2 regions of the Clostridium sp. AF34-13 genome follow, and region 2 is predicted to be linked to the other one. Evidence: predicted binding sites of a transcription regulator. Region 2 holds the regulator's gene; the other holds the start of a gene.
What was found. The regulator NrdR, encoded in region 2, represses ribonucleotide reductase genes. The targets are predictions, from matches to a motif close to CACNANATNTNGTG.
Positions count from the first base shown of each region.

Region 1: nrdD (anaerobic ribonucleoside-triphosphate reductase) is a predicted target of NrdR. The motif match lies at 1,611-1,624, and genes of this name have one in related genera.

Region 1 covers NZ_QUEB01000001.1:229,110-232,550, forward strand. Annotated here, with positions in the region: gene DWZ63_RS00890 (hypothetical protein) at 1-384, shown strand, start outside; gene DWZ63_RS00895 (sigma-70 domain-containing protein) at 615-1,532, shown strand; gene nrdD (anaerobic ribonucleoside-triphosphate reductase) at 1,783-3,441, shown strand, end outside.
Region 2 covers NZ_QUEB01000002.1:192,978-196,418, forward strand. Annotated here, with positions in the region: gene dprA (DNA-processing protein DprA) at 1-27, opposite strand, end outside; gene DWZ63_RS02750 (YifB family Mg chelatase-like AAA ATPase) at 24-1,562, opposite strand; gene nrdR (transcriptional regulator NrdR) at 1,646-2,098, opposite strand; gene DWZ63_RS02760 (YlmC/YmxH family sporulation protein) at 2,254-2,514, opposite strand; gene sigG (RNA polymerase sporulation sigma factor SigG) at 2,531-3,304, opposite strand; gene sigE (RNA polymerase sporulation sigma factor SigE) at 3,368-3,441, opposite strand, start outside.

The DNA of each region.
Region 1 (3,441 bases), on a different contig from region 2:
ATTAAAGCTAAAAAAGGAACACAGAATGTTTCAATGACTCTTACAAAGAGTAAGCTTAAAACAGGAGCAAAAGAGAAAACATCTAAAGCAAGTGTATTTTGTGTAGATATTGAAAATGCGATGAAAACATATAAGCCAAGCCAGATTAAAATTTCAAAGGTAAAGATTTATGTTGACGGCAAAGCTATAAAAGTAAAGGCTAACAAGCTTAAACAGGGATATCTTGAGAAAGACCAGAAGAACAATAAGTTCCGTCTTGAGATCTTCAATGTATATGGTAAAGGTGGCACAGGTGCTAAAAAGGCAAATTATCCTGTAGATCCTAATAAATTAAAATTTAAGAAGAGTCTTAAAGTAAGCTTCAAGCTCACATTTAAGAAATAATTAAGAGTGATTTTTAAGAAGATTTTATGAATTAAGATTATAGGTACTTAAGCTTTTGTAATGATAATATTACAAAGTGTATTTTGGAAATGGATTGTCAGTAGGATTATATATTCATATGGCAGTCCATTTTTCTTGCATAATAATGAGTATAGTATTAAAATAAGAAAGCTGCATCCATGAAAGATGTTTATTGCAAAATTTATTATGTATGAAAGTAGGAGAGATATATGTCAGAACAGGGAAAATTTTTAGAAGAATTAGAGGCAGTCAAAAGTATTGCAGCTTCGCAGGATAATAAGCTTGCAAAAGATGAAGTGAAAAAATATTTAAGTGATTTAGAACTGTCTGATGATAAAATGGAACAGGTTTATTACTATCTTTCCCTTGCAGGAATAGAGGTTGAGGGATACAGATTTGTGCCAAAAGCAGTTGACTTGCAAAGTAATGAAAGTGATAAAAATGAAGATAAAGAGCTTTCGGATGAGGAAACCGAATCTGAAAAGCATAATGATAAAAAAGAAAACAATACTTCTCCAAAGGAGTTGTCAAAAAAAAGAGCAGAATATAACAATAAACTTTATATGGATGAAATAGGAAAACTTGACTATTATGATGACGCTGAAGAGAGAAATCTGATTCAGAAATTTATGGATGGTGATAAAAATGCCAGGAATAGATTTGTAGAGAACAGGCTTGCACAGGTAGTAAAAATCGCACGCAATTATGCAGACAGGGAGAATGTCAAAAAAGGGATAACAGGGATGGATGAACTTATTGCTGAGGGAAATGTAGGATTACTTGAAGCAATATCCGTGATAGAAGAAAATAAAAAGAATTTTGTTGATAATAATGTTCCAAATTTTGACAGTATAGATGGTGCTATATATATGGAAGTTACAAATGCGATAGAATCTTTGTTAGACACAGTGACTTCGGATAAAGATTGGGAATCAGCAGTTCTCGCACGCACAAATCTGCTCAATGAAGCGGCAAAGTATATGACTGAGGAGATGGGAAGGGTTCCGACAAAAGAGGAATTGTCAGAATATACCAAAATTCCTGTTGATGAGATAAGAGGAATAATGGGATTGTCAAAAGACACACAGCGTATTGCTGATACCACACCGGGGCATAAATCAATCTGACCGCATTGGCATACTACAGCAGTAAGATATAGTAAATAAAGGGTGTCCACAATATTTTGTGATTTATTGCAAAATAAACACAATATATTGTGGACATTTTTTCGCCCAGGTGCTATAATAAGTCTTGCGTTCTTTGAGAGAGTCATGTTGTATATGTGGAATACATATATAAATGCAGGTCAGGAAAAGAACATAGAGTCATGTAGTTATTTGACTATACATGACTGCATAGATTGGAGGAAATATGATGATGAAGGTAATCAAGAGGGATGGCAGAGTCGTTGATTATGACCGCAATAAGATAATTGTTGCGATCCAGAAAGCCAATGCGGAAGTTGATAAAAACGAGCAGGTAAATGAGGAGAAAATAGACTCTATTGTTGCCGGAATAGAGAACAAGCATGTTGACAACATGATGGTTGAGGATATTCAGGATATGATAGAGCAAAAGCTCATGAGTGAGGGAAAATTTGAACTTGCAAAGAAGTATATAATCTATAGATATACAAGAGAGATGGTCCGCAGGGCAAACACTACTGATGATTCCATCATGAGCCTTATAAAAAACAGCAACAAGGATGTAATGGAAGAAAACTCAAATAAAAATGCATATATAGCATCGACACAGAGAGATCTTATAGCCGGTGAGGTGTCGAAAGATCTTACAAAGAGAGTACTTCTTCCAGAGAAGATAGTAAAAGCACATGAAGAAGGAATACTTCATTTTCATGATATGGATTATTTTCTTCAGAGCATATTTAACTGCTGCCTTATAAATATAGGCGATATGCTTGAAAATGGTACGGTTATGAACGGCAAACTTATTGAAACACCAAAGAGTTTTCAGGTTGCGTGTACGGTCATGACACAGATAATCTCGGCGGTTGCAAGCAGTCAGTACGGCGGGCAGTCAGTTGATATAAGACACCTCGGAAAATATCTCAGAAAGAGTCATGATAAGTATGAAGCTCATTATAGACAAAAATATGGAGATACTATTACAGAGGATGTACTTGAGGAGTTTGTAAATGACAGGCTTATGGATGAATTAAAGTCGGGTGTGCAGACTATCCAGTACCAGATAAATACACTGATGACTACAAACGGACAGTCACCTTTTGTGACACTTTTCCTTAATCTTGATAAGGATGATCCTTACATAGAGGAAAATGCCATGATAATAGAAGAAATACTTAATCAGAGAATAGAGGGTATCAAAAATGAAAAGGGTGTGTATGTTACACCGGCATTTCCTAAACTTATATATGTACTTGACGAACATAATTGCCTTAAAGGAGGTAAGTACGATTATCTTACAAGACTTGCAGTTAAATGTTCGGCAAAGAGAATGTATCCTGATTATATTTCAGCTAAGAAAATGCGTGAAAATTATGAAGGTAATGTATTTTCATGTATGGGATGCAGAAGTTTTCTCACACCGTGGAAAGATGAAAACGGAGAATATAAGTTTGAGGGACGATTTAATCAGGGAGTTGTCAGCATAAATCTCCCGCAGATAGCAATAATAGCCCAGGGCGATGAGGAAAAATTCTGGACATTGCTTGAAGAAAGACTTGCCTTATGTTTTGATGCACTTATGGCAAGACATCATGCACTTGAGGGAACATTATCAAGCGTAAGTCCTATCCACTGGCAGTATGGGGCAATAGCAAGACTTGGAAAGGATGAGCCTATAGACAAACTTTTACATGACGGGTATTCAACTATATCACTCGGATATATAGGTGTGTATGAAACAACAAAGCTTATGACCGGAGTAAGCCATACAAATCCAAAGGGAACAAACTTTGCACTCAGACTCATGAAAAGATTGAGACTTGCGTGTGATACATGGAAACTTGAAACAGGTATAGGATTTGGTCTTTACGGAACACCTGCAGAGAGTCTT
Region 2 (3,441 bases):
ATACAAAATATCTTCACCTGTTTTCACATAGTCACCCCCCAATACTTCTTATCTGCGGTACGGTAACATACTGCCTCTGAAATATGTTTTCTTTTTATTTCCCCGCTTTCGTCCATATCTGCTATTGTCCTCGCAGTCTTTAGGACCTTGTGATATGCCCTCGCACTAAACTCCATGTTCTCAAATATATTTTCAAGATATTCCTTTGCCTCATTATCCATGACACAATATCTTTTTATCATGCCTGCACTTAGTTCTGAATTAAACAATATCCCGTCATTTTTATAGCGTTCTTTTTGAATATGGTGAACTTTTTCTATCCTCTTTCTGACATCATATGAATTCTCACCTTTGTCACTGTTGCTTATTTCTCCATATTTTAATATTATCGTTTCAGTAAAAATATCTATCCTGTCAAGCAATGGTTTACTTATCCTGCCGAGATAATTTTTTATCTGTCCCTGCGAACAAGTGCATTTTTTCCTGTCGGGGTAATATCCGCACTTACATGGATTTAACGCAGCCGTAAGCTGAAACTTTGCAGGATAGCGGTAGCTTCCCTCCAATCTTGAAACATTTACATACCCATCCTCTAAAGGCTGTCTCATCACCTCAAGCACCTGTCTTTGAAACTCCGGCAGCTCATCAAGAAAAAGCACACCTCCCGACGCAAGGCTCACCTCCCCCGGCTTTGGATACCTGCCGCCTCCTGCAAGTGCCGTCTGAGTAACAGTGTGATGCGGAGACCTGAATGGTCTTTTTTGCACAACCGGATTTTCCTTGTTTAAAAGACCGGCAACGCTATATACTTTTGATATTTCCATTCTCTCTGAAAATGTAAGTTTTGGCATAATACCAGGTATGCACTGTGCAAGCATTGTCTTTCCCGTGCCCGGAGCGCCAATGAGTGCAATATTGTGCATACCTGAAACAGCAACCTCTACCGCTCTTTTTGCCCCCTCCTGACCCCTTATGTCAGATAAGTCATGTTCATCGTCTTCTACTTTAAACGGCATCTTGTGTTTTGTGTCGGATATGTACCCGGCAATATCCTCCGAATTCAATATCTCAACCATCTCTTTAATATTTTTTACACCTATGATTCCTACATCATCTATGATACCTGCCTCACAAACATTGTCAAAAGGCACGATACAATACTTAAATCCGTTTTCATATGCTGTATAAACTCTGGGAAGTACGCCATTAACTGATTTGATATTTCCATCAAGACCTAACTCACCGATAAATAGAATTTGTTTTAAGATTTCTTTGTCTATATAACCAAATGCCGCCAATATTGCAACAGCAATAGACAGGTCAAATGATGTCCCGTCTTTTCTCACATCAGCAGGAGAGAGATTTATCGTTATTTTTTTAGGCGGAAATCTGTATCCGCTGTTTTTTAATGCAATCCTTACCCTCTCTCTTGCTTCTTTTACTTCTGACGACAGATAACCTACCAGAACAAGACCCGGAAGTCCTTCTGATATATCTGTCTCAATATGTACTACACAGCCGTCTATTCCAAATATGGCGGCACTAAATGATTCACTATACATAGTCTACCTCCATGCACAGCAAATCTACCCGTAAATCATAATGTTATATTATCAGAACACTCTGATATTTACAAGCTGTAATTTTATTTATCAAGAATTTTTTTCAGCTCTTCCATAAATGTATCTACATCTTTAAATTCTCTGTATATGGATGCAAACCTGACATATGCAACCGCATTGAGTTTTTCAAGCCCCTCCATTACAAGTTCTCCTATAAGGCTGCTTGGTACTTCATTTATCTCTTTGTTGAATATCTCCGTCTCCACCTTATCCACTAACAGATTCATATCGTCAACCGATATAGGCAGCTTGTGACATGACCTGAACACTCCTCTTTCTATCTTTGCACGGTCATAAGGCTCTCTTGTCTGGTCTTTTTTTATGACAACAAGAGGTATCGACTCTACCTTTTCATATGTAGTAAATCTTTTATTGCACTTATCACACTGTCTCCTTCTCCTTATAGATGTATTTTCATCTGCCGGCCTGGAATCTATAACTTTTGTATCTGCTTCTCCGCAAAATGGACACTTCATCGCTGTTTCCTCCATCAAATATATATTATATTCAAAATATTTTTAGTCTGTTTTTAATATCATGCTCCCCGGCCAAATATATATCGACCTGTGGCTTTTGCCCATGCTCAATATATTATAATAGAAGAAATCTAAATTGTCCATTATATAAATTGTTACCATTCACATTTGTGAAGACATTTTGATGCTTCGACCTCAACCAATACAACATCCGCACCAATCCTCTTTACACACTCATATGGAATTATATATTCACTGTCACGCCCTATAATGCCAAACACCTTACATGGTCCCGGTATTATCAGCGAGCAGATTCTGCCTGTACGCTCCTCAAAATCCACATCGCAGATATTCCCAAGACGCTCCCCGTCACACACATTTACTACTTCCTTCTCCCTAAGCTCACAAATTCGCATAAAGCCCCCATAATAATCAAAGATATTGTTTCATAACCTTAAGTGCTCTTTTTTCGAGACGACTGACCTGTGCCTGTGAAATACATATTTCATTTGCAACTTCCATCTGTGTCTTCCCCTCATAATATCTCATCTTAATTATACGGTTCTCTCTTTCAGACAGGTGATCTATCGCTGCTTTTATCGACATTTTCTCCACCCAGTCCTCCTCAAGATTCTTTTTATCACTTATCTGATCCATGATATATAGTGTATCTCCGCCCTCGGCAAACACGGGTTCATAAAGTGACACGGGACTCTGTATGGCATCCAGTGCAAATGCCACATCTTCGGGCGTTGTTTCAAGCATTTTTGCTATCTGCTCTATCCCCGGTTCTTTTTCGCTCTGCTTCATAAGTGCTTCTTTTGCATATATGGCTTTATACGCAAGATCTCTCACCGACCTGCTCACCCTTATGCTGTTATTGTCCCTTAAATACCTGCGTATTTCCCCAATTATCATCGGAACAGCATAGGTACTGAATTTTACATTCATTGTCACATCAAAGTGGTCAATAGCTTTCATAAGACCTACACAGCCTATCTGAAACAAGTCATCACTGTTTTCTCCGGCGGCACCAAACCTCTGGATTATACTTAAAACAAGTCTCAGATTCCCCTTTATAAATTTTTCCCTGGCTTCTCTATCGCCCTTTCGTATCTTAACAAAAAGCTCCTTTTTCTCTTCTTCGGTAAGCAATGGTAATTTTGATGTATTTACACCACATATCTCTACTTTATATACAGCCATCATAACCTCCGGATATTTTGAAATTAAGCTTATACAAAGTAGGATTTACCAAATCAGACGATTCTATTCCATTCTTACTATTTCTTTTTTCAGGCGTCTGATTATTTTTTTCTCAAGTCTTGAAATATATGACTGGG